3 linked regions of the Methylorubrum extorquens genome follow. The protein of the gene in region 1 binds, or shares a complex with, the protein of each later gene. Links are inferred from orthologs where the notes say so. Each region holds a gene or a part of one and is shown in the gene's direction. Other genes may lie near its edges. The genes, in order: secY, secG and secA.

Region 1 (3,098 bases):
GACACCTCCGAAGCGGCCGTCGCGTAAGGGAGGGCAGCATGGCAACCAAGACTGTCCGCATCGAGCAGATCGGCTCGCCGATCCGCCGCGAAGCCTCCCAGCGTGCGACGCTGGTCGGCCTCAAGCTGAACAAGCTGCACCGCGTTTCCGAGCTGGAGGACACTCCCTCGGTGCGCGGAATGATCCGCAAGGTCGCGCACCTCGTGCGCGTCCTCGACGACGCCGCGGCGTGAGGAGGGCTTACCCATGAAGCTCAACGAGATCCGCGACAACGAAGGCGCGACCAAGAACCGGATGCGCGTCGGCCGGGGCATCGGCTCCGGCAAGGGCAAGACAGCCGGCCGCGGCGTGAAGGGTCAGAAGGCCCGGACCGGCGTGTCCATCAAAGGCTTCGAGGGCGGCCAGATGCCGTTGCATCGTCGCCTGCCCAAGCGCGGCTTCAACAACATCCACGCCCATGACCTGAACGAGGTGAACCTCGGCCGGGTGCAGCAGGCGGTGGATGCCGGCAAGCTCGACGCGAACGCTGCCGTCACGGTCGATGCGCTGGTCAAGGCCGGCATCATCGCTCGCGCCCGCGACGGCGTGAAGCTGCTCGGTGTCGGCGAGCTGACCGCCAAGCTCAGCTTCGAGGTCACCCGCGCCTCCAAGTCGGCCATCGAGGCCGTCGAGAAGGCCGGCGGTTCGGTGACCACGACCTTCGCTGCCGGCGTCGCCCATCGCGGCGCGGCGGAAGGCGCGGTTGCGTCGGCCTGACGCCACGATTAAGTCGAACGCCGAAGCGGCGGCCCGTGCTCGCACGCGGCCGCCGCTTTCGCTTTCAGGGACCGTTCGAGACGCGTCCCGACGGCAATTCCTGGGATACGAGACATGGCCTCAGCCGCCGAACAGCTTGCCGCGAACCTGAATTTCGGCGCCATCGCCAAGGCCGACGAGCTTAAGAAGCGCATCTGGTTCACCCTGGGCGCGCTCATCGTCTTCCGGCTCGGCACCTACATCCCGATCCCGGGCATCGATCCCGAGCAATTCGCGCGGAACTTCCAGAACCAAGCCGGCGGCGTGCTCGGCATGTTCAACATGTTCTCCGGCGGTGCCGTCGAGCGCATGGCGGTCTTCGCGCTCAACATCATGCCCTACATCTCGGCCTCGATCATCGTTCAGCTCCTCACCTCGGTCGTGCCGACACTGGAGGCGCTGAAGAAGGAGGGCGAATCGGGCCGCAAGGTCATCAACCAGTACACCCGCTACCTCACGGTGGTGCTGGCGCTGGTCCAGTCCTGGGGCATCGCCTTCGGCCTTCAGGGCTCGAATGCGGTCATTACGCCCGGCCCGTTCTTCATCCTCTCCACCGTCGTGACGCTGACCGGCGGCACGCTGTTCCTGATGTGGATCGGCGAGCAGATCACCTCGCGCGGCATCGGTAACGGATCCTCGCTCATCATCTTCGCCGGCATCGTCGCCCACCTGCCGGCCTCGATCTTCGGCGCGCTCGAACTGACCCGCACCGGCGCGCTCTCGCCCGCCATCCTGCTCGGTGCCGGCCTCGCGGCGGTCGCGCTGATCTACTTCATCGTGTTCATGGAGCGCGCCCAGCGCCGGCTCCTGATCAACTACCCCAAGCGCCAGGTCGGCAACCGCATGTACGAGGGCCAGTCCTCGTTCCTGCCGCTCAAGCTCAACACCTCGGGCGTGATCCCCCCGATCTTCGCCTCGTCGCTGCTGCTGCTGCCGACGACGGTGGCGAGCTTCTCGGCCAACCAGGGCTCGACCGGCATCCTCGGTACGCTGACGGCCTATCTCGGCCATGGCCGGCCGCTCTACATGGTTGCCTATGCCGGCCTGATCATCTTCTTCACGTTCTTCTACACGGCGATCGTCTTCAATCCGCAGGAGACGGCCGACAACCTGAAGAAGCAGGGCGGCTTCATCCCTGGCATCCGTCCGGGCGAACGGACCGCGGCCTTCATCGACAAGGTGCTGACGCGCATCACGGTGATCGGTGCGGCCTACCTCACCTTCGTCTGCCTCGTGCCGGAAATCGTCGCCTCCTACACCTCGGCGGCGCTCGGCTTCGGCGGAACCTCGCTGCTGATCGTGGTCTCGGTCACCATGGACACGGTGGCGCAGATCCACGGGCACCTGATGGCGCATCAGTACGAGGGCCTCGTGAAGAAGGCGAAGCTGCGCGGCGCCTCCACGACGCGCCGCCGCTGAGGCGCCCCGAGACGCCCTCTTCGACAAAGGTTTGGTGGACGCGCAGTCCGGAATTGCGCATCACAGCGATATAACGACGGCGCGGCCTCAGGAAGGTGGGCGCGCCGCCCATGAAGAACGAGCCCGGCGCCGGGCCTTGAGGACGGGGAGACGCTATGCGGATCATTCTGCTCGGACCGCCGGGTGCGGGGAAGGGTACGCAGTCCGAGCGTATCGTGGAGCGCTATCGCGTTCCGCAGCTTTCGACAGGCGACATGCTGCGCGCCGCCGTCGACGCCGAGACGCCGGTGGGACTGGAAGCGAAGGCGATCATGGAGAGCGGTGGCCTCGTGTCCGATGCGATCGTGGTCGGCATCGTCGCCGACCGCATCGAAGAAGCCGACGCCAAGAACGGCTTCATCCTCGACGGCTTTCCCCGCACGGTCGAGCAGGCCAAGGCCCTGGACGCCATGCTGGCGGAGAAGGGCATCGCTCTCGACGCGGTGGTGGAATTCGTCGTCGACGAGACCGCCCTCGTCGGCCGCATCGCCAAGCGCGCCGAGGAGACCGCCGCCCGCGGCCAGCCGGTGCGCAAGGACGACACGCCGGAGGTCTTCAAGACCCGGCTCGACGCTTACCGGAAGCAGACCGCGCCCCTCTCCGATTACTATGCCGGCACCGGGCTGCTGCGGAAGATCGACGGCATGAAGCCGATCGATACGGTGACCGGGGATGTGACCAGCCTTCTCGATGGATTCCGCGAGACGGCCTCTTCCTGAGACGCCGCCGCGGCGCAGAGTTTGCAGCCCGCCTCCGTTCCGACGGGGCGGGCTTTTTCATGCGTCGCCGAGGGTCCGGCGAGGCGTGGAGCGCAATCCGGTTTTCAAAGCGTTGACAAGCCGTCC
Region 2 (2,890 bases), 2.8 Mb from region 1 along the record:
GCCTCGGGACCGATCAGAACGCTTCCGAAATGATGCCGCCAGAGCTCGGCTCCGAGTGAGCCGGAGCGGTCGAGGGACGATCCGACGCTGAGCCACGGCAGCAGGGTCGGGCGCAACCCGGCATCGAACAGCATGAAGCCGGCGGCGAGACAGCAGGTCTCCGACTGCACGCCGCAGACGAGGACGCGCTCGATGTCGAGCGCCCTGAAATGATCGATCAGCGCGAGCGGCGGCAGGTAGCCGCGCTTGACGAAAACCCGGTCGGCCGGGACCAGCGGCTCTTCGTCCGCCGGCGGCGCCCAGCCGAGTTGCGCCCTGAACGGCGTCACCGCCTCGTCGTGCCGCTCGACGGTGGCGACCGTGTGCAGCGTCCGGCTTAGCGCGGCGATGCCCGCGACGATCGTGCCTGGCACGCGAAAGCTCGCCTGGTCATCGACGACGAGGAGGGCCTGCCGGTCCCGTCGCATGGAACGCGCCGGGCTCGCGGTCAGTCCGCCCGGGCCGGCGCCTTCGCCACCGCCTCCTTGGTGCGTTCGATCATCGAGAGCACCGCGACGTAGAAGGCCTGCTGCAGCGGGCTCATCGCGTCCGGCCGGATCCGGTCGGAGAGGGCTGCCTGCAGCGCATCCATCGCCTGCGCCCGCCCCGCCGGATCGGGCCGCTCCAGGGCGATCCGCAGGAGGTCGGACTGCACGGCCTCCATCTCCTCGCGGTCGGCGCGGTCAATGAAGGCGGCGAACCGCCCGGCTTCGTGCTGAAAATCGCTCATTCCGACTCCTCGCACGGGCCGTGGCCCTATGACCATGCTCCTGCGGCGTTTTTCCAGAACGCTGTCTTTATATCGAGGCGAGCGGCGGCTCCGGATGCCGCGACACATCCTTCGTGTGGGCCTCGTGCAAATCGTTTGTCCCGCCCGCTTGCATGAAGGCCGGTTGGCGCGGGTGGGCAAACGGTGTAGGAGCCCCCACTTCGTGCAGCGGATACGCGGGCGCGCTGCTTTTGCGCGCGACCTTTAGTCCGGCACACCGACAGCGTCCGCGCGAGCGGGCACCGGAATCGCTATGCAGACCGTCCTCATCGTCGTCCACCTCATCATCGTCCTGGCGCTCATCGCCGTGGTGCTGCTGCAGCGCTCGGAGGGCGGGCTCGGGCTCGGCGGCGGCGGGGGCGGCGGCGTCTCAGGCTTCATGACCGGCCGCGGTCAGGCGAACGCGCTCACGCGGGCGACCGCGATCCTGGCGGCACTCTTCTTCACCACCAGCATCGCGCTGGCGATCATGGCCCACCGCACCGCTGCGCCGCGCTCGATCCTCGACGAGGCCGGGACGCCGCAGGGCCAGACGCAGACCCAGAAGCCGGTGAACGCGGACAACCTGCTCGACACGCTTCGCAGCGGCGCTCCGGCTCAGCCCGGCCAGCCGGCCTCGGTGCCGACCGACGCGCCCGCCACGCCGGCGACGCCGGCTCCCGCCCCGAGCACGCCGCCGGCCGCACCGACGACGCCGGATGCGCCGCAATCGCGCTGAGCCCGCTGCGGCCGAGCCGCACCATCTGCGGATAAGACCCTTGCGGCCGGCGCATCGGCCGCGGGGATGTGAGAGACGAATTCCTCAACGGCATGAGGGGCCTCGCCCCGTGCCGCCTCCCGCGTGGCCGGCGGGGTGCGGCAACCGTTGCGGTTTGGCGAATCGCTTGAGCCCCTTTATGGACCGGAGCCCATGACGCGGTACGTTTTCATCACCGGCGGCGTGGTTTCCTCCCTGGGTAAGGGCCTCGCCTCCGCCGCCCTGGCAGCTTTGCTCCAAGCCCGCGGCTACCGCGTGCGCCTGCGCAAGCTCGACCCCTATCTCAACGTCGATCCGGGCACGATGAGCCCGACGCAGCACGGCGAGGTGTTCGTCACCGACGACGGCGCCGAGACCGACCTCGATCTGGGCCATTACGAGCGCTTCACTGGCCTGCCGGCTTCACGCGCCGACAACGTGACCACGGGGCGGATCTACCTCGACATCATCACCAAGGAGCGGCGCGGCGACTATCTCGGCGCCACGATCCAGGTGATCCCGCACGTCACCAACGCCATCAAGACGTTCGTGCTCGACGGCAACGACGATTACGACTTCGTGCTGGTCGAGATCGGCGGCACGGTCGGCGACATCGAGGGCCTGCCCTTCTTCGAGGCCATCCGCCAGATCGGCCAGGAACGCCCGCGCGGCAGCGTCTGCTACCTGCATCTAACGCTGCTGCCCTACATCCCGTCCGCCGGTGAATTGAAGACCAAGCCGACGCAGCACTCCGTGAAGGAGTTGCGCTCCATCGGCATCCAGCCCGACATCCTGCTCTGCCGCTGCGACCGGCCGATCCCGCAAGACGAGCGGCGCAAGCTCGGCCTGTTCTGCAACGTGCGGGAGAGCGCAGTCATCGAGGCGCGCGACGTCGATACGATCTACGCCGTGCCACTTTCCTACCGCGAGGCGGGCCTCGACCGGGAGATCCTGGCGCATTTCCAGATGGAGCCCGAGACTGAGCCGAAGCTCGACCTCTGGCAGGACATCCTCGAGCGGGTGCGCAACCCCGAGGGCGAGGTCACCATCGCCATCGTCGGCAAGTACACGGGGCTCAAGGACGCCTACAAATCGCTCACCGAGGCGCTGACGCATGGCGGCATCGCCAACAACGTCCGCGTCAACCTCGAATGGATCGAGGCGGAGGTGTTCGAGCGCGAGGACCCGGCGCCGTTCCTCGAAGGCTTGCACGGCATCCTCGTGCCCGGCGGTTTCGGCCAGCGCGGCGCGGAGGGCAAGATCCGCGCGGCCCGCTACGCCCGCGAGCGCAACATCCCCTATTTCGGCATCTGCTTCGGGATGCAGATGGCGGTGATCGAAGCGGC
Region 3 (3,645 bases), 670 kb from region 1 along the record:
TGCGGCAGGTGCCGCGAAGCGCGACACAGGTGGAACCTCTTCCGGGCAAAGGCAAGCGTGGCCGTGATCGTCGCGAGGTCTCGTGACCGCGGGTCGATGAGGCTGTCGCACGAAGAGCGATGGCACCGCCTGTCGGGGGCGAAAAGTACCGCGCGGAGCGGGCTTTTCAGAAATTTGGATCCTGAGCGGAGCGAGAGCTTGAGCCCGCGGCGGCGGGCGCCGACGATGAAGGCCGGCCAAAAAGCCGGACCGGGCGACCTCTTGACTGTCCGGTCCGGCACTACCGGATGCGCCTGCGGATATTTACCTCTATAAGCCCGCCCAACGCAGGCCGGCGGCGCGAAAAATGCCGCTCGCGACGACCTCACGACCGCAGGTTCACGATGCTCGGTGCCCTCGCCAAGAAGATTTTCGGCTCGTCCAACGACCGCCGCGTCAAGGGTTTTCGCCCACGCGTCGCGGCCATCAACGCGCTCGAACCGGAAATCAGCGTTCTCTCCGACGAGCAGCTGCGCGCCCGCACGCAGGAGTTCCGTGACCAGCTCGCCGCCGGCACCCGCCTCGACGACCTCTTGGTGCCCGCCTTCGCCACCGTGCGCGAGGCGGCCAAGCGCGTGCTCGGCCAGCGCCACTTCGACGTGCAGATGATCGGCGGCATGGTGCTGCACGAGTCCGGCATCTCGGAGATGAAGACCGGCGAGGGCAAGACCCTGGTGGCGACGCTGCCGGTCTACCTCAACGCGCTCGAGGGCAAGGGCGTCCACGTCATCACCGTCAACGACTACCTCGCCTCGCGCGACGCGGAGTGGATGGGCCGGGTCTACCGCTTCCTCGGGCTCACCGTCGGCACCATCGTGCACGGGCTCGACGACGGGCAGCGCAAGGAAGCGTATACCTGCGACATCACCTACGGCACCAACAACGAGTTCGGCTTCGACTATCTTCGCGACAACATGAAGTACGAGCTCTCGCAGATGACGCAGCGGGGGCACCACTTCGCCATCGTCGACGAGGTCGATTCGATCCTCATCGACGAGGCGCGCACGCCGCTCATCATCTCCGGCCCGGTGGACGACCGCTCGGAACTCTACGTCGCCGTTGATACGGTGATGCCGCGCCTGACGCCTGAGCATTACGACCTCGACGAGAAGCAGCGGCAGGTCTCGCTCACCGAGGCCGGCAACGAGTTCATCGAGGAGGAGCTGCGCGCCGAGGGCATCCTCAAGGAGGGCGACCTCTACGACGCGCACAACGTCACCATCGTCCACCACGTGAACCAGGCGTTGCGCGCCCACACCCTGTTCACCCTGGACAAGGACTACATCGTCAAGAACGACGAGGTCGTCATCATCGACGAGTTCACCGGCCGCATGATGCAGGGCCGGCGCTACTCGGAAGGCCTGCACCAGGCGCTGGAAGCCAAGGAGCGGGTGACGATCCAGCCCGAGAACCAGACGCTCGCCTCGATCACCTTTCAGAACTACTTCCGCCTCTACAAGAAGCTCGCCGGCATGACCGGCACCGCCTCGACCGAGGCCGACGAGTTCGCCGAGATCTACAAGCTCGACGTGGTCGACATCCCGACCAACAAGGAGGTCGAGCGCGTCGACGAGGACGACGAGGTCTACCGCACCGTCGAGGAGAAGTACGAGGCGATCATCAAGGAGATCGACAAGGCGCATGCCCGCCACCAGCCGATCCTGGTCGGCACCGGCTCGATCGAGAAATCGGAGCTGATCGGCGAACTGCTGAAGAAGGCCGGCTACACCCTGCTCGACTATTCCGACCCGAACGCTCTGACCGACGTCTACAAGGCCGCCCGCGAGAACCGGGTGACCAAGCGCTTCGCCGTGCTCAACGCCCGCTTCCACGAGCAGGAAGCCTACATCGTGGCCGAGGCCGGCGTGCCGGGCGCGATCACCATCGCCACCAACATGGCCGGTCGCGGCACCGACATCAAACTCGGCGGCAACCTCGAGATGCGCATCGAGAAGGAGCTCGGCGGCATGGCGGAGGGGCCTGAGCGCGACGCGGCGATCGCAGCGCTGAAGGCCGAGATCGCCGAGAACCGCACCAAGGTGCTGGCGTCGGGCGAGAAGGCTGACCCGGAAGCGGGCCGGAAGAAGGATCTGCCGGGCGGGCTCTACATCATCGGCACCGAGCGCCACGAATCCCGGCGCATCGACAACCAGCTGCGCGGCCGCTCCGGCCGCCAGGGCGATCCGGGCCGCTCGAAATTCTACCTGTCCCTCAAGGACGACCTGATGCGGATCTTCGGCTCCGACCGCATGGACGGGATGCTGCAGCGGCTCGGCCTGGAGCAGGGCGAGGCGATCATCCACCCCTGGATCAACAAGGCGATCGAGAAGGCGCAGCAGAAGGTCGAAGCGCGCAACTTCGACATGCGCAAGAACGTGCTCAAGTACGACAACGTGATGAACGACCAGCGCAAGGTCGTGTTCGAGCAGCGCCGCGACCTGATGGGCCAGGACAGCGTGCGCGAGACCGTGGACGAGATGCGCCACGGCGTGATCGACGACTTCGTCGCCGTGCACATCCCCGAGAACGCCTATGCCGAGCAGTGGGACGCGGAGGGGCTGAAGCACCGCGCCCTCGACGTGCTCGGCCTCGACCTGCCGGTGGAGGAGTGGGTCCGGGAAGAGGGCATCGCCGACGAGGAGATCCGCGAGCGCCTGCGCAAGGCTTCCGACGAATCCTACGCCGCCCGCGTCGAGCGCAACGGCGTGGAGGTGATGACCTATGTCGAGAAGCAGGTGGTGCTGCAGGTGCTCGACCACCTCTGGCGCGAGCACCTCGTCACCCTCGACCACCTGCGGCAGGTGATCGGCTGGCGCGGCTTCGCTCAGCGCGACCCGCTCAACGAGTACAAGTCCGAGGCGTTCGAGCTGTTCAACGGCCTCGTCACGGCCCTGCGCGAGCAGGTGACCGCCCAGCTCTCGCATGTCGAGATCATGCAGCAGCAGCCGGAGGGCTTCACCGACGGCGGGTTCGAGAGCGCTGGCTTCAGCGAACCGCAATTGCCGCCGATGTTCCCCGAGCACCGCGACCCGGTGACCGGCGAGAACGAGTTCGCCTTCGCCGGCTCGGGCAGCGACGGCGGGGCGGGCGGCGCCTACGGCTTTGCCGCACGCGAACTCTCGACGGACGCCGCCGTGCTGGAGCGCAAGCCCGACGACGCCTCCACCTGGGGCCGGGTCGGCCGCAACGAACCCTGCCCCTGCGGCTCGGGCAAGAAGTACAAGCACTGCCACGGCCGCTTCGCTACCGAGGCGTGAGCCTGCGGTGAGCGGCGCGCTCGTCTACGGGCTGGAGCCGGATCTCGACGCGGAGACCTTTTGGGGTGTCCTCGTCGAATCCGGGCTCGAGCCCTGGCGACCGGACGAAGATCTCGAACGACTCCGGCGGATTCTGAAGGGTTCCGACCTGATCGTCACCGCCCGGCTCGGCGGGCGCCTCGTCGGCGTGGCGCGCACGCTGACCGATTTCGCCTTCTGCGCCTATCTCGCCACCCTCGCGGTTGCCCGCGACTGCCAGGGCCTCGGCATCGGCCGCCGGCTGATTGCGGAAACGCGGGCGGCGGCCGGCCCCGAGGTCTCGCTGCTGCTCACGGCCGCGCCGGGGATC

Evidence for each region.
Region 2: secY (region 1) and secG share a complex: the UniProt entries of both Escherichia coli proteins name them as parts of the sec protein translocase complex. The link is inferred for Methylorubrum extorquens from one-to-one orthologs.
Region 3: the proteins of secY (region 1) and secA are in contact, whole or in part, in a crystal structure (PDB 3DIN), measured with the Thermotoga maritima proteins. The link is inferred for Methylorubrum extorquens from one-to-one orthologs. Residues at the interface, in WP_004081795.1 of Thermotoga maritima: Glu108, Gly109, Glu110, Glu111, Ala236, Glu237, Arg238, Arg239, Ile240, Thr241, Ile242, Gln243, Tyr244, Ala245, Arg246, Arg247, Val248, Thr249, Gly250, Arg251, Arg252, Val253, Tyr254, Gly256, Ala257, Ser258, Thr259, Tyr260, Leu261, Pro262; in WP_004082002.1 of Thermotoga maritima: Glu261, Ala262, Arg263, Lys300, Ala301, Arg302, Thr303, Ile304, Ile305, Leu323, Tyr324, Asp325, Pro326, Val329, Ser330, Tyr333, Ile336, Lys340, Phe345, Val349, Glu363, Phe364, Tyr374, Ser375, Gly376, Gly377, Glu393, Ile395, Thr482, Ser483.

What each region holds. Positions count from the first base shown.
Region 1 is NZ_JALJXF010000001.1:3,869,910-3,873,007, forward strand. What follows is about bases 95-3,042. They hold secY (preprotein translocase subunit SecY), read left to right. Parts: upstream 95-870; coding sequence 871-2,214; downstream 2,215-3,042. Other genes in these bases: rpmD (50S ribosomal protein L30), read left to right, coding at 95-233; rplO (50S ribosomal protein L15), read left to right, coding at 247-756; J2W78_RS18110 (adenylate kinase), read left to right, coding at 2,370-2,972. Also shown: rpsE (30S ribosomal protein S5), read left to right, coding at 1-27; more of rpmD, read left to right, coding at 39-94. UniProt on the Escherichia coli protein: The central subunit of the protein translocation channel SecYEG. Consists of two halves formed by TMs 1-5 and 6-10.
Region 2 is NZ_JALJXF010000001.1:1,094,374-1,097,263, forward strand. What follows is about bases 54-2,793. They hold secG (preprotein translocase subunit SecG), read left to right. Parts: upstream 54-1,061; coding sequence 1,062-1,526; downstream 1,527-2,793. Other genes in these bases: J2W78_RS05445 (cysteine hydrolase family protein), read right to left, coding at 54-467; J2W78_RS05450 (hypothetical protein), read right to left, coding at 488-769; J2W78_RS05460 (CTP synthase), read left to right, coding at 1,719-2,793. Also shown: more of J2W78_RS05445, read right to left, coding at 1-53; more of J2W78_RS05460, read left to right, coding at 2,794-2,890. UniProt on the Escherichia coli protein: Subunit of the protein translocation channel SecYEG. Overexpression of some hybrid proteins has been thought to jam the protein secretion apparatus resulting in cell death; while this may be true it also results in FtsH-mediated degradation of SecY.
Region 3 is NZ_JALJXF010000001.1:4,540,182-4,543,826, reverse strand. Bases 2-3,496 are described here. They hold secA (preprotein translocase subunit SecA), read left to right. Parts: upstream 2-383; coding sequence 384-3,296; downstream 3,297-3,496. Other genes in these bases: J2W78_RS21215 (GNAT family N-acetyltransferase), read left to right, coding at 3,304-3,496. Also shown: more of J2W78_RS21215, read left to right, coding at 3,497-3,645. UniProt on the Escherichia coli protein: Required for protein export, interacts with the SecYEG preprotein conducting channel.